DNA from 3 places in the Caulobacter sp. X genome. Region 3 is predicted to be linked to each of the others. Evidence: predicted binding sites of a transcription regulator. Region 3 holds the regulator's gene; each other region holds the start of a gene.
What was found. The regulator LexA, encoded in region 3, represses DNA repair genes until DNA is damaged. The targets are predictions, from matches to a motif close to ATGTTCNCNANNTGTTCT.

Region 1: a site for LexA is predicted at 3,477-3,494, ahead of CSW60_RS15670 (DUF72 domain-containing protein). Genes of this name have one in related genera too.
Region 2: a site for LexA is predicted at 2,224-2,241, ahead of recA (recombinase RecA). Genes of this name have one in related genera too.

The regions. Positions count from the first base shown of each region.
Region 1 covers NZ_PEGF01000002.1:719,054-724,155, forward strand. Annotated here, with positions in the region: gene CSW60_RS15655 (helix-turn-helix domain-containing protein) at 1-303, opposite strand, end outside; gene CSW60_RS15660 (acetyl-CoA acetyltransferase) at 403-1,626, shown strand; partial or broken gene CSW60_RS15665 (DUF1295 domain-containing protein) at 1,655-2,615, shown strand; gene CSW60_RS15670 (DUF72 domain-containing protein) at 2,721-3,470, opposite strand; partial or broken gene CSW60_RS24395 (hypothetical protein) at 3,592-3,669, shown strand; gene CSW60_RS15675 (L-serine ammonia-lyase) at 3,670-5,073, opposite strand.
Region 2 covers NZ_PEGF01000002.1:1,225,455-1,230,556, forward strand. Annotated here, with positions in the region: gene CSW60_RS18130 (DUF885 family protein) at 1-438, shown strand, start outside; gene CSW60_RS18135 (EAL domain-containing protein) at 475-2,082, opposite strand; gene recA (recombinase RecA) at 2,347-3,417, shown strand; gene CSW60_RS18145 (hypothetical protein) at 3,728-4,774, shown strand; gene alaS (alanine--tRNA ligase) at 4,998-5,102, shown strand, end outside.
Region 3 covers NZ_PEGF01000001.1:476,231-481,332, forward strand. Annotated here, with positions in the region: gene CSW60_RS02040 (aminodeoxychorismate/anthranilate synthase component II) at 1-243, shown strand, start outside; gene trpD (anthranilate phosphoribosyltransferase) at 254-1,279, shown strand; gene trpC (indole-3-glycerol phosphate synthase TrpC) at 1,276-2,064, shown strand; gene CSW60_RS02055 (lysophospholipid acyltransferase family protein) at 2,103-2,708, shown strand; gene lexA (transcriptional repressor LexA) at 2,830-3,531, shown strand; gene CSW60_RS02065 (oxaloacetate decarboxylase) at 3,626-4,381, opposite strand; gene CSW60_RS02070 (ComEC/Rec2 family competence protein) at 4,412-5,102, opposite strand, start outside.

The DNA.
Region 1 (5,102 bases), on a different contig from region 3:
CATCAGCGCCGAGTCGTAGAGATCGCGGCCCATCGCCGTCAGCCGGTACTCGTAGCGGGGCGGCCGCGATTGATAGAGGACCCGCGCCAGCAGGCCGGCGGCCTCCAGGCGCTTGAGGCGATCGGTCAGCAGCGAGCGCGCCACGCCGGTCATGGCCGCGAAGCCGTCGAACCGCCTCACCCCCATGAAGGCCGCGTACAGGATCAGCAGGGTCCAGCGGTCGCCGATCAGGTTCAGCGCGCGGGCGGCTGAACTGCGGCGGACCAGGGCCGGGGAAGCGGCGGGGGCCTTCTGCGGGACCATGAAGCTTGGTGGGACGCTTCGGCGCGGCGTGTCAACGCCGTGGACTCCTGAGAGGTCGCTTGTATAATCGAACTAACTAGAAAAACGGGAGGAGCCGGCATGGTCTATGTGCTGGGCGGTTGGCAGAGCGATTTCGCCGCCAACTGGGCTCGCGAGGGCAAGGAGCTGGCCGACGCCTTCGCCGAGGCGGTGGGGCAGGGGCTGGCGGCCGTCGACCTGGAGCCGGCCGATGTCGAGACCGGCCATGTCGGCAACTTCGCCGCCGAGCTGTTCGCGGGCCAGGGCCTGTTGGGCGGCATGTTCGGCCTGGTTCACCCGACTTTCGACGGCCTCCCGACCGCGCGGCACGAGGCGGCCTGCGCCTCGGGCAGCGTCGCCATCCTGGCCGCCGCGGCCGAGATCGAGGCCGGGCGCTACGACCTGGCCTGCGTCGTCGGGATCGAGCAGATGCGCAACGTCCCCGGCCAGAAGGCGGCCGAGAACCTGGGCAGCGCCGCCTGGGCCGGCCACGAATTCCAGGACGCCCGCTTCCTGTGGCCCCGCGCCTTCTCCGACCTCGCCGACGAGTACGACCGCCGCTACGGGCTGAGATACGAGCACCTGATGGGCATCGCCGAGGTCAACTTCGCCAACGGCCGGCGCAACCCCAACGCCCAGACGCGGAGCTGGGACTTCGGCCCCGACGCCTTCACCGCCGACGACGCCGCCAATCCGGTGGTCGAGGGCCGCACGCGCAAGCAGGACTGCGGCCAGGTCACCGACGGGACGGCCGTGGTGTTCCTGGCGTCCGAGCGGCGCGCCAAGGCCTACGCCTTCCGACGCGGAATCCCGCTGGAGAGCATTCCGCGCATCAAGGGCTGGGGCCATCGCTCGGCGCCGCTCAGCTACGCCCGCAAGGTCGAGGCCAGCCGGGAGGCGCCTTACGTCTTCCCGCAGGTGCGCCGGGCGATCCTGGACGCTCGCGCCCGGGCCGGGATCGCGCCGGACGTCTCGGGGATCGACGCGGTCGAGACCCACGACTGCTTCACCGCAACCGAATACATGGCCATCGACCATCTGGGCCTGACCGCCCCCGGCGAAAGCTGGAAGGCGATCGAGGCGGGCGACATCGCCATGGGCGGCAAGCTGCCGATCAATCCCTCGGGCGGTTTGATCGGGACCGGCCATCCGGTCGGCGCGACCGGCGTGCGGATGCTGCTGGACGCCTGGAAGCAGACGTCCGGCCGGGCTGGGGACTACCAGGTCGAGGGCGCCAAGACGGTGCAGACCCTGAACATTGGCGGCTCGACCACGACGACGGTGAGTTTCGTCGTGGGGACGTAGGGTCAAAATCCTCCCCCTCGCGGGGGAGGTGGCGCGAAGCGCCGGAGGGGGAAGTTCTGCTGACCTTGCCTCTTCCCCCTCCGTCGGCTGCGCCGACACCTCCCCCGCTAGGGGAGGATCCATTTCCCGCGTCGCCTCGTATCACCCGCACCCACTCATCCGAGCCGCCCATGCCCATCCTCACCACTCTCGCCGTCAACGCCGTCGTCTCGGCGGTCGCGTTCCTCGCCCTGTGGGCCGTCAGCCTGCGGACGCGGGACGTCAGCTTCATCGACGCCTGGTGGGGCCCGAGCATGGCGCTGCTGGCCTGGAGCACCCTGCTGCAGGGACCGCGCACGCCGCATGGCCTGCTGCTCACGGGCCTCTGCACCCTGTGGGCGGCGCGGCTGGGGATCTACCTGCTGTGGCGCTGGCGCAAGCACGGCGCGGACCGGCGCTATGTCGCGATCTTCGCCCACTACGAGAAGACCAAGCGGTGGAACTTCGCCACCACCTCGCTGATCATCGTCTTCGGCTTGCAGGCGGTGTTGAGCTTCTTCGTCGCCCTGCCGGTGCAGCTGGGCCAGGGGCCCGGCCCGCTGGGAGCCCTCGCCTATGCCGGCGCGGCGCTGGCGATCGTCGGCATTCTGTTCGAGACCATCGGCGACGCGCAACTGACCGCCTTCAAGGCCAATCCGGACAACGCCGGCAAGGTCATGGACAAGGGCCTGTGGCGCTACACCCGCCACCCGAACTATTTCGGCGACGCCTGCGTCTGGTGGGGTCTCTATTTGATCGCCGCCGAGACGGGCCTGGGCGCCTGGGCCCTGCCGGGGCCGGTGCTGATCACCTTCCTGCTGACCAAGTGGAGCGGCGTGCCGACCACCGAGGGCAAGATGAAGAAGTCCAAGCCCGGCTATGCGGAGTACGTCGCGCGGACCAGCGGGTTCGTGCCGTGGTTTCCCCGGAATAACCCTCTCCCAGAGGGAGAGGGCGGGGCGCGCCGCTGAAGGCGGTGGGAGGGTGAAAGGGGGGGGGGGGCGGTTGAGGGCTTTAACCCCTCACCCTCCCGCGCTGCGCGCGGGTCCCTCCCTCTCCCCGGGGGAGAGGGTTTCTCAGCCTCCCAGCTTCTCGATCAGCGCCATCGCCGCCGCCGGATTGCGCACCTTCGCGCCGGCGATGAAGTAGGCGAACACATCCCCGCGCTTGGCCCACTCGCGCGCCTGCTTCACCACCCCGTCCAGCTCCTCCGAACTCATCCCCGTCGGCTCGTCCTCCTTGCTCGACATCAGCCGGGCGTAGGTGAAGTCGGCGGTCGGCTGGTCGATGCAGGGCCAGGTCGGCTCCTCGTCGTCGACGGCGTAGACGATGGCCGCGCCGTACTGGGCGGCCAAGTCGTAGAACTCCTGGCAGGCGAAGGTCGGGTTGCGGACCTCCAGCGCGTGGCGCAGGCGCAAGCCCTTCAGCTCCTTCGGCAGCAATTTTAGGAAACCCTCGAAATCCGCCGGATCGAACTTCTTCGTCCCCATGAACTGCCAGTTGATGGGGCCGAGCTTCGGACCCAGCTCCTCCAGGCCCTGGGACAGGAATTTCTCGAGGGAATCGTTGTTCTCCGACAGCACGCGACGGTTGGTGCAGAACCGGCTGGCCTTGACCGCGAACACGAAGTCGTCCGGGGTCTCGTCGCGCCACTTCTGCCAGCTGTTGGGCTTGAAGGTCGAATAGTAGGTGCCGTTGATCTCGATGCTGGTCAGCTTGGACGACGCGTATTTCAGCTCGTCCTTCTGCTTGAGATCGTCCGGATAGAACGTCCCGCGCCACGGCTCGAACGTCCAGCCGCCAATGCCGGTTCGGATCTTGCCCATGCGTGCGTGTTCCCTGGATGTTCTCCGCGGAAACTAGGCGAGGTTTCGCGGGGCGTCGAGAGGCAATAGCGCCCCCTCCGTCACGATGCTGACGCATCGCGCCACCTCCCCCGCTGTGCGGGTGAGGAGGAGCTTCATCCTCCCCCGTGTAACGGGGGAGGGGGACCGCGAAGCGGTGGAGGGGGCGCTTACGCCGCCCTCAACACTCCACCCGGTTCACCGACAGCCCCACCGCCAGACCCCCCATCGAAGTCTCCTTGTAGATCTCGTTCATGTCCTCGCCGGTGCGCTTCATCGTGGCGATGACCTTGTCGAGGGACACGCTGTGCTGACCGTCGCCCAGCAGGGCCAGGCGGGCGGCGTCGATGGCCTTGATGGCGCCCATGGCGTTGCGTTCGATGCAGGGGATTTGCACCAGGCCGCCGATCGGGTCGCAGGTGAGGCCGAGATTGTGCTCCATGCCGATCTCGGCCGCGTTCTCGATCTGGGCGTTGGTCCCGCCCAGCGCCGCCGCCAGCCCAGCCGCCGCCATCGAGCAGGCCACGCCCACCTCGCCCTGGCAGCCGACCTCGGCGCCGCTGATCGAGGCGTTCATCTTGTAGAGCGCGCCGATCGCCGCGGCCGTCAGCAGGAAGACCCGGACCTGTTCGGGCGAGCCGTTGTGGAAGCGGACGAAGAAGCGCAGCACCGCCGGGATCAGCCCCGCCGCGCCATTGGTCGGGGCGGTGACGACGCGACCGCCAGCGGCGTTCTCCTCGTTGACCGCCATGGCCCACAGGTTGACGAAGTCCATGGCCGCCAGCGGGTCGCTGATCTGGCGCTCCATGCGGCCCTGGATGGTCTGGTGGATCTGGCGGGCCCGCCGCTTGACGGTCAGGCCGCCGGGCAACACGCCGTCCTGGCGCATGCCGCGATCGATGCAAGCCTCCATGGCGCCGAAGATGCGGTCGAGGCCGGCGTTCATCTCGCCCTGGCTTATCCGCGCCTGCTCGTTGGCGGCCATCACCTGGGCGATGGTCAGCTTGGCGTCCTCGGCGCGCTCCAGCAGGTCGGCCGAGCTCTCGAACGGGTAGGGGACCGGCGGGCCGTCCTCGGGCGGGGTGTTGCGGCCCATCTCGCTTTCGTCGCGGACGAAGCCGCCGCCGACCGAGAAATAGGTCCGCTCGCCGAGCGGCGCGCCGGCCTTGTCATAGGCGACGAAGGTCAGGCCGTTGGGATGCTGCGGCAGGCGCTCGTGGCCCAGCCAGACGATGTCCTTGGCCTCGTCGAAGGCGATGTCGACGCCCTCTCCCCCTTGGGCGCCGCCCAGCTTCAGCGATTGGGTCGCCTGGACCTCCAGCAGGGCCGCGTCGCCGGCGTCGGGATCGAGATCGGCGGGGACGAAGCCCATCAGCCCCAGGATCACGGCCCGATCGGTGGCGTGGCCGCGACCGGTCAGGGCCAGCGAGGCGTAGAGCCGCGTCTCGATCCGCGCGACCTGCTCCAGTTGGCCCGCCGCGCGCAGGCGCGCGACGAACAGCCCCGCGGCCGTCATCGGCCCCATGGTGTGACTGCTCGACGGGCCGACGCCGAGTTTGAAGAGGTCGAAGACGGAGGCGGTCATGGGGGATTTCGCAAACTCAAGATGTCATC
Region 2 (5,102 bases), on a different contig from region 3:
TACGCCGAGGGCTGGGCGCTCTATTCCGAGCAGCTCGCCGTGGAGATGGGCATCTACAAGAACGATCCGCGCGGCCAGATCGGCATGCTGCACGACGCCCTGTTCCGCGCCGTGCGCCTGGTCGTCGACAGCGGCATGCACCACAAGAAGTGGAGCCGCGAACAGGCCATCAAGTACATGGCTGAGACGATGGGCGACGAGGAAAGCGGCACGACCACCGAGATCGAGCGCTATGTCGTGTGGCCGGGCCAGGCCTGCAGCTACATGATCGGCAAGATCGTCTTCCTGCGCGCCCGCGCCAAGGCCCAGAAGGCGCTGGGCAAGAAGTTTGATATCCGCGAGTTCCACGACGCCGCGCTGCTATCGGGCAGCACGCCGCTGACCGTGCTCGAACAGGTCGTCGATAACTACATCGTCTCCAAGGGCGGCAAGGCCTAAGGGGTATGGCGCCTCCTCGAAAGGGGAGGCGCTCCTCTATCCCCAGCTCTCGGAAGCGCCCGCGCGCCGCGCCATGGCGCGGACGGGGGTGGTGGTTCGCAGGGCGGGGGAGGGCTTTTCCGCCGCCTTGCCGTAGAGCCAGCCTTGAGCGAAGTCGACGCCGGCGTTGCGGACGATGTCTTCGACTTCCGGCGTCTCGACCATCTCGGCCACGGTGCGGATCTTGAGGTCCCGGCACATCTGCACCAGGTGACGGACCATGGCCCCGTCGCGGCTGTTGTCGGCCAGCTCGCGGACATAGCGCCCGTCGATCTTCACGATGTCCAGGTTCAGCTGCTGCAGATAGGCGAACGAGGCCGAACCGGCGCCGAAGTCGTCCAGGCACACCATCGAGCCCATCGAGCGCAGCGCCTGGATGTTCTGGTTGGCGAACGGCAGGTCGTCGATCGCCGAGGTTTCGGTGATCTCGAAGATCAGGCGGCCCTTCACCTCGTCGAAGCGGGCCAGCATCCGGTCGATATGATCGACAAAGGTCTCGGAGACGATCGTGCGGCCCGAGATGTTCACCGCCAGCTTCAGCTTGCCGTCGTAGTCGTTGGCCAGGCGTTTGATCACCTGTTCCACCACGACCTTGTCGAGCTCCTCGATCAGGTCGAACTCCTCGGCCATGCGGATCATGGCGAAGGGGCTGGCGCCGTCCTCGAAGCGGACCAGGGCCTCGTGGTGATGCGCCAGGCCCGTAGCCATGGCGACGACCGGCTGGAAGGCCAGGCTGAAGCGGCGCTGGGTGATCACCGCGCTCAGCGCGCCGGCCTGGGCCAGGGTGCGCTTGACCGAGCGGTTCATCGCCTCGGTGAGATTGGCGGGCGGGCCGTCCTTCAGGCCGCCGCGCAGGAAATCATCCAGCGCGTAGCGCAGCGCTCGCAGCGCTCGCGACGGCGGCGAGGCGTTGTCCAGAGGCACGACATGCGCCTTGGCCTCGGTGTTCACGATCTGGCTCAGACGCTTGAGCATGGTCTCGGACTGCTCGTCGCGAGACCGCACCAGAGCGAAGCGGTCCTGCGACAGCTGGGTCGCCGCCGAGCCGCCGTGGGCCTCCGCGCGCACCGCGCCGGCCACGCGGACGTCCAGCTCGGCCGCTTCGCTGGGCGAGAGGCCGTCGCGCATGGCGCCGAGCCCAGCGAACTCGACCATCGCCAGCTCCAGCTCCATGCCGGTGGCGCGGGCCGCCTCGAACAGGCCCTTGGCGATGTCGTCGAACGACTCGCGCGGCTGCAGTTCGCCAGGCTTCAGGGCCGGGGCCGAAGCGTGGGCGACGGTGACCGCGCAGGAGATGCGGCCTTCGTTCTCGGGAAGCGCGCGCAGGATGACGCCGACATGGCGCGTCTCGTCGTCGGCCAGGCGAAGCACGATCGGACCGCGACGCTGGCCATCGTCGGCGGACGCCAGCACGGACGCCATCAGCGGGCGATCATCGGGATGGAAGAGGCTGGTCCAGGCCGCGCCGGTCAAGGCCGCTTCGCTTCGGCCCATGATCCGCTGCGCCGCGCCGAGCACCAGGCGAACCTGGCCGTCCCGCAGCTCGACCAGAAGGTCGGCGCTGGCGAAGGCGAGGCCCAACAAGCGGCGGGGATCGATCGACAAGGCGGCCTTCTCCAAGACTGACCTGGAAGCTTCCACAATTGGCTTAAGGACCGGTTGCAAACCCTGGGTTTAGGGGCTCAACCCCAGCCCATTTTTTCAAGGGCGCGCGGTCTACGACAGAAACGGACGTTTCTGCGTGTGAGAACATCTTGCGAACATGGAACAAAGGCGGTACGCATTAAGGGTGTTCCACAGGTCGTTTCGACAGGGCGCTGGAAGCGCCGGGCGACCCACCGGAATCATGGGATAGAGGGCGGACCAACAATGACCAGTCAGGCGGCTTTGAAACTCGTGGCCAAGGAAGAAGGCGATAAGCAACGCGCGCTAGAGGCGGCTCTCGCCCAGATCGACCGCGCGTTCGGCAAGGGCTCGGTGATGAAGCTGGGCGAAAAGGGCAAGGTCGAGATGGAGTCGGTTTCGACCGGCTCGCTCGGTCTCGACATCGCGCTCGGCATCGGCGGCCTACCTAAGGGGCGGATCGTCGAGGTCTACGGTCCGGAAAGCTCGGGCAAGACCACCCTGGCCCTGCACGTCGTGGCCGAGGTGCAGAAGGCCGGCGGCACCGCAGCCTTCGTCGACGCCGAGCACGCGCTGGACCCGTCCTACGCCTACAAGCTTGGCGTCAATCTCGACAACCTGCTGGTCTCCCAGCCGGACAACGGCGAGCAGGCGCTCGAGATCACCGACACCTTGGTTCGCTCGGGCGCGGTCGACATCGTCGTCGTCGACTCCGTGGCGGCCCTGACCCCGAAGGCCGAAATCGAAGGCGAGATGGGCGACAGCCTGCCGGGCCTGCAGGCGCGCCTGATGAGCCAGGCGCTGCGCAAGCTGACCGCCTCTATCAACAAGGCCAACACCATCGTCATCTTCATCAACCAGATCCGTCACAAGATCGGGGTGATGTACGGCAGCCCGGAAACGACCACCGGCGGCAACGCGCTGAAGTTCTACGCCTCGGTGCGCCTGGACATCCGCCGCACCGGCTCGGTCAAGGTTCGTGACGAGATCATCGGCAACAACGTCCGCGTGAAGGTCGTCAAGAACAAGGTGGCCCCGCCGTTCCGCGAGGTCGAGTTCGACATCATGTACGGCGAGGGCATCTCCAAGCTGGGCGAGGTCATCGACCTGGGCGTCAAGGCCGGCATCATCGAGAAGGCCGGCTCGTGGTTCTCGTACGGCAGCCAGCGCATCGGCCAGGGCCGCGACAATGTCCGCGAGTTCCTGAAGAACAATCCGGACATCGCCAGCAGCATCGAAGCGGCCGTCCGCAAGTCGTCGCAGAAGATCGAGGAAGAGCTTCTGGTCGGCGGCCCGGAGGAGGGCGACGAGGAATAGCCTTCGCGCTCAAGCATTTTCCGACGAAGTGGATACCGGTTCGTCGCCAGAAAATGCGTTCAGGCAAGAGATTGGATCGTTTCCGATCGGAAACGATCCAGGGTTTCGCGGCCCTCGCCTCAGCCACGGGCGGTCCCCGCCTTCAACACGCCCGCGGCCCCACCGCCGCGACGGCCGCGATCAGGCCGCCTGGACCCCATGCCAGGCGGCCTATTTCTTTTGCGGATGCTGGACGCTCGAGGTCGCGGATGATCTTCGCCTTGCCCTGGATGGAGCTGGGCGGCACAACCTGAAGGCGGAGGGAGAGATGATGCGTTCGATCCTTACGGCGGTCGTGATCGCCGGCCTGCCGACGCCATTGCTGGCGGCGCCGCAGGATCAACTGGCCCCCTGTCGCCAGCTCGCCGACCAAGTGCGGCAGCGCGCTCGGACCCACTCCGATTTCGTCAAGCTTGACGTCAACGCCCTGCTTGCGCCCACCTTGATCGTCCGAGGAGCGGTCGCCGCGCCGCCGCGCGCCGTTCGAGCGGCCGCCGAGCGTCTGCTCGACGTCGACTCCGGCGGAGCCCTGGAGCTGTCCATACTCTCGCCTGGCGTCTGGCGAGCCGAGCGCATGGAAGGCACGGCGAATTGCACGCGAGACGTCTTCTTTCGCATGGCGGGCGGACAGCCGGTGACCTTGCCGGCCCCGCCGGCGTTTACGGACCTATGCTGGACCTCCAGTCGTCGTGTCGGCGTCATGAAGAAAGCCGCCGTGCTCGTGCAGCGCGATAGCGTGGATGGGCCCGTTCCTGGATTCGACGTCGAGATCACGCCCTGGCGAGGCGGTTGGCGCCCCGCCTGCCGCCTCTCGGTCCGCTATCGCGACGCCTTCAAGGTCACCGAGTCCTTTGGCGAGAGCCAGGCGCTTCGACGGTCCGCCGCCCCGCTCGCGACGCAACTCGCCACGGCGCTCGCGCGAACCCTTGGCGTCTCGGAACCCTCCGTCGCCGCGGCGGCCCCCGTCGCGGCGGCGCGTCGCTATCCGGCGCTCATGGTCGCCGCCAAGCGGTTCGCCGCTCGCGACATGACCGGCGCCGATAGCCTTCCAACGTTTGGAGAGGCGGCTAAGACCGAGTTCACCGACTTCAGCGACACCGTGACCTCGGCGGTCGTCGTCATCGACGGCGAGCCCTTCGTGGCGCGCGTCGGCGTCGGCGGCGTCGGTTGGCGACCGATAGGCGACTATCTCGTTGTCCTCTACCGCCAGGGGGCGAAGGACCTTGAACCGGCCGCGAGCTTTGTCGTGACGCAGAGCATGACCGGTCTCCTCTCCGCGAAGGCCGAGGTTCCGAAGCCCTGGGACAACCCGCGATGAGCCGCGCTTGCCCGGACAGGGCGAGCGCGATTTGGCCGGGGCCGTGATCCGTCCTCCCGCGGATTTCGGGGAGGCCAACTCCAATTGCGTGGCGCGCCGGACCCGCCCTTTTCCGCCTTAACCCGCGCTCCCATCTGCGAGTCGGTTTCCCCTTCGCTAAAAACCGCGCTATGCAGCGCGCGACTCCCGGCCGCTCGCCGGACGCTTAAGACTTGAGACGCTCATGCCCAGCTTGAACGAGATCCGCAGCACCTTCCTCGACTACTTCGGCAAGGCCGACCACGCCGTGGTCCCGTCCGCGCCGCTGGTGCCGCAGAACGATCCGACG
Region 3 (5,102 bases):
CCCAACCCCTTCACGGCCACCCGCTACCACAGCCTGGCCGTCCGCAAGGAGGACCTCCCGCCCGAGCTGGAGGTCACCGCCTGGACCGACGACGGCGAGATCATGGGCGTGCAGCACAAGACCCGGCCGGTGTTCGGCGTGCAGTTCCACCCGGAATCGATCGCCACCGAGGGCGGCCACCAGATGCTGGCCAACTTCATGGACCTGGCGGGCGTCAAGCGCGACGCGGCGGTCTGGGTCTAGGGCCGCCTCCATGTCCGACGCTTTCAAGCCCCTGCTGGCCAAGCTGGCCGACGGCCAGACCCTGGGCGAAGAGGACGCCGAGGTCTTCTTCGCCGCCTGCCTGCGCGGCGAGCCGACGCCGGCCCAGGTCGCCGCCGCCGTGACCGCCATGCGCCTGCGCGGCGAGACGGTGGGCGAGATCGCCGCCTGCGCCCGCGCCATGCGCCGCGCCGCCGTGCATCTTGATCACCCCTACGAGGTCATCGACGTCTGCGGCACCGGCGGCGACGGCCTCCACACGCTGAACATCTCGACCGCCGTGGGCTTCGTCGCCGCCGGCGGCGGGCTGAAGGTGGCCAAGCACGGCAACCGGGCGATCACCTCGAAGTCGGGCACCGCCGACGTGCTGACCGCCCTGGGCGTCAATATCGACGCGACGCGCGCGCAGCAACGGCGGGCGCTGGACGAGGCCGGCATCTGCTTCCTGTTCGCCCAGGCCCACCACGGCGCCATGCGGCACGTCTCGCCGATCCGCCAGGAGCTCGGCTTCCGCACGATCTTCAACCTGCTGGGCCCGCTGACCAATCCGGCGGGGGCGAAGCGTCAGGTCGTCGGCGTCTCCGCGCCCCGCTTCGTCGAGCCGATCGCTAGGGCGCTGGGCGCCCTGGGGGCTGAACGCGCCTGGTCGGTGCACGGTTCAGGTCTGGACGAGCTGACCACCACCGGCGAGACCGAGGTCGCCGAGTGGCGCGACGGGCGCATGCATCTGTTCACGATCACGCCCGAGGCCGTCGGCCTGCCGCGCGCCTCGCTGTCGGACATCACGGGCGGCGATCCCGCCTTCAACGCCGCCGCCCTGACCCGCCTGTTCGACGGCGAGAAGGGCGCCTACCGCGACATCGTGCTGCTGAACGCCGCCGCGGCCTTCCTGGTCGCCGACAAGGTCGAGACCCTGGTCGAGGGCATCGAATTGGCGGCCGACGTCATCGACGAGGGCCGCGCCCGCGCCGCCCTGGACGGCCTGGTGGCCGCTACGAATACGGAAGTCCCCGCGTGACCGATATCCTGGCCAAGATCGCCGCCTACAAGCGCGAGGACGTCGCCGGCCGCAAGGCCGCGCGCTCGCAGGCCGATGTCGACGCCGCCGCCAAGGCGGCCTCCGCCCCCCGCGGCTTCAAGGCGGCGCTGGAAGCCAAGCACACGCCGGGAAAGCTGTCGCTGATCGCCGAGATCAAGAAGGCCTCGCCGTCCAAGGGTCTGATCCGCGAGGACTTCGACCCGCCGGTCCTGGCCAAGGCCTATGAGGCCGGCGGCGCGGCCTGCCTGTCGGTCCTGACCGACGGTCCGAGCTTCCAGGGCGCGGACGACTATCTCGTGGCGGCCCGCGCGGCGACCGCCCTGCCCTGCATCCGCAAGGACTTTCTCGTTGACCCCTGGCAGGTGGCCGAAAGCCGCGCGCTGGGCGCCGACGCGATCCTAGTGATCCTGGCCATGATCGACGACGTCCTGGCCGCCGAACTGATGTCGGAAGCCAAGCGCCTGGGCATGGATGCTTTGGTCGAAGTCCACGATGAAGCCGAGATGGCGCGCGCCGGCGCCTTGGGCTCGGATCTTGTTGGGATCAACAACCGCGACCTGAAAAGCTTCGTCGTCGACCTCGCTGTCACCGAGCGTCTGGCCGCCCAGGCTCCGAAAGACGCCCTTCTGGTCACCGAGAGCGGCGTCTTCACCCACGCCGACGTCGTGCGGATGGAGGCCACCGGCGCCAAGGCCATGCTGGTCGGCGAGAGCCTGATGCGACATGCTGACGTGACGGCCGCCACGCGAATTCTGATAGGCTGAGCTTGAGCTCAACCTTGGCTCGGCCTGGAAAAGACCGCATGAACTGGCTCGCCCGCGTGGTGAAATGGGCCCTCTCGGCGCATTTCAAGCTCCGCGGCTGGCGCATCGAAGGCGCGCCGCCGGAGACGCGGAAGTTCGTCATCATCGCCGCCCCGCACACCAGCAACTGGGACTTCGTCTATTTCGTCGGCGCGGCCGACGCCCTGGACCTGAAGCTCAGCTTCATCGGCAAGGCGTCGCTGTTCAAGAAGCCGTTCGATCAGATGATGCGAGACCTGGGCGGCATTCCCCTGGACCGCGAGCGCTCCAAGGACATGGTCAGGGCCATGATCGAGGAGTTCGCGCGCCGCGACGAGTTCATGCTGACGATCGCGCCGGAAGGCACGCGGGGCAAGGCGCGTCAGTGGAAGACCGGGTTCTACCACATAGCCAAAGGCGCCGGCGTGCCGATGGTTCTGGGCATGATGGACTATCGCCGAAAGGTGGTTGGCTTGGGTCCGGCCATCTACCCAACGGGCGACTACGAAGCCGATATGCGCAAGATCATGAGCTTCTACGAGGGCTGCACGCCGAAGTTCCCGGAGATGGCGACGCGCTTCGAAGACCTGGTTGATTCGGCCGCGACGCCGCCTCAAGACCGCTGAGAATCCCCGCAATTCCTGGCCTGAACACAGGGGGAACAGCGTCAACTTGACATTAAGGAAGAACGCCTAGAGAACATTCTCCAAGGTTTGCGGTTTGTTCCGCGCTCCAGCCGAGGTCGACATGCTCACCCGCAAGCAGCACGAACTGCTGATGTTCATCCACGAGCGGATCAAGGAGACCGGCGTCTCCCCGTCCTTCGACGAGATGAAGGAGGCGCTCGACCTGGCGTCGAAGTCCGGCATCCACCGCCTGATCACGGCGCTGGAGGAACGCGGCTTCATCCGCCGTCTGGCCCACCGGGCCCGCGCGCTGGAAGTGGTGAAGCTGCCGCAACAGGCGACGACCGCCGCCCCGCCCAAGGGCCGCGGCGCGTTCCGCCCGCAAGTGTTCGAAGGCGGCGGCGCGCCGCCCGCCACGGCCCCCGCGCCGGCCGCCAACGACAGTCGCGAACTACCGATCCTGGGCCGCATCGCCGCGGGCACCCCGATCGACGCCATCCAGCACGAGCGCGAGCGCCTGCCGGTGCCCGAGGCCATGCTGGGCAATGGCGAGCACTATGTCCTCGAGGTCCAAGGGGACTCGATGATCGAGGCCGGCATCCTCGACGGCGACTATGTGATCATCAAGAAGGGCGACACCGCCACCTCGGGCGAGATCGTCGTCGCCCTGGTCGGCGAGGAAGCCACGCTGAAGCGCCTGCGCAAGAAGGGCGGCTCGATCGCCCTGGAAGCCGCCAACCCGAAGTACGAGACCCGTATCTTCGGCCCTGACCAGGTCGAGGTGCAAGGCAAGCTGGTGGGCCTGATCCGCCGGTATCACTAGGGATTGGGTGCAGCGGAAAGCTGGGACACCGAGACGTCTCGAATTTAAGGCCCCGACCTCAGGCGAGGATCGGGGCCTTACCTTGTGGGGAGCCCTACAGCCGCCCCTCCTCCGCCAAGCGCTTGGCGGCGGCGTCGAAGCCCTTCCAGGCGGCGGCCGCGAGAGCGCCGCCCGTGCTGACGCGGCGCACGCCCAAGGCGGCGAGGCTGTCGACTGTCATCTCCGGTCCCCACAGCAGGACGTTCAAGGGCTTGGGCGCCACGGCCTGCACGAGAGCCTTGATCTCCTCCGGATCGGTCACGGCGGGCGCATAAAGGCAGTCCGCGCCGGCCTCGGCATAGGCCTTCAGGCGCTCCAGGATCTGGCCTAAGTCCCGCACGCCGCGCAGATAGCCTTCGGCGCGTCCAACGAGGATCACGTCCTGGCCCGAGGCGTCGATCGCCCGGCGCGCCGCCTTGAGCCGCTCCACGGCCGTCGGCAGGTCGTAAAGGCCCGAGCCCGACCAGTCCTCGATCGACAGGCCCGCGACGCCGGCGTCAATCGCCAAGGTCACGCTCTCGCCCACGCCCTCCGCGGTGTCGGAAAAGCCGTTCTCGAAGTCGGCGTTCACTGGCAGCTCTGTCGCGGCGCACAGCATACGCAAGTGGGTGATGACCTCCTCGCGGGTGATCTGGCCATCGTCCTTGCCCAGGGACCAGGCCGCGCCGGCGCTGGTCGAGGCCAGGGCCTTGAAGCCCAGCTTCTCTAGCCGACGCGCGCTCCCGGCGTCCCACGGATTGGGGAGTGTGAAGCAGCCCTGGGCGTGCAGGGCGCGGAAGGCGACGCGGCGGGCGGCGAACGGGTTGGACATGGCGAGACCTCCAGACTTTCCACCGAACCTCTAGCGGCCTTCGACGTCATCCGCTGTCAGCAGCCGGCTCCAAGGACGATCGCCGCGCAAGGGCTGCGCCCAGACGATCCGCCAGCCGTCGGCGCGATGATAGAGCTCAGCGGCCCCGCCCCGCGCGAAATCCTCCGCCGTCAGCAGGACGGTGTCGGCGCAGAGCGGCGGAATGCGTTCCGGCGCCACGGCGCGAACCACCACGACCTCGCTATTGACGCACAGGCCCGACAGGGTCTCGGCGTCGGGCGTCGCTCGGCTCCAGGCCAGGGACAGTCGCACCGGCGCGCCCAAGCCAGGCGCGCAGATGCGTTTGTCGCAGGCGTAGAGGTTCCAGGTCGTCGGCGTCAGGCCCCGCCTTCGCGCCCAAAGCTCCGCGCCGAACCGCTTGGCGTCCGTGCGCAGCAGGATGGCCGCGTCTCCGGATCGCACGGCGGCCGTCGCCCCATCGGCGGCGATCCAGGCGTCGGGCGGCGCGGGTCTCGGCCAGAGCGCCACGGCCAGCGCCATCGGCGCGCCCACCCAGCGCAGGCGGCCCTTCCACAAGCACAGGAGCATCAGCCCCAAGAAGGCGATGACCAGCACCTGCGGCGGCGCGCTCGCCACGATCTGCTGCGCGCCATGGGCGTCGGCGAAGCCATTGGCGACGCCGACCATCGCATCGACGCCCCAGCCGGCCACGGCCAGGAAC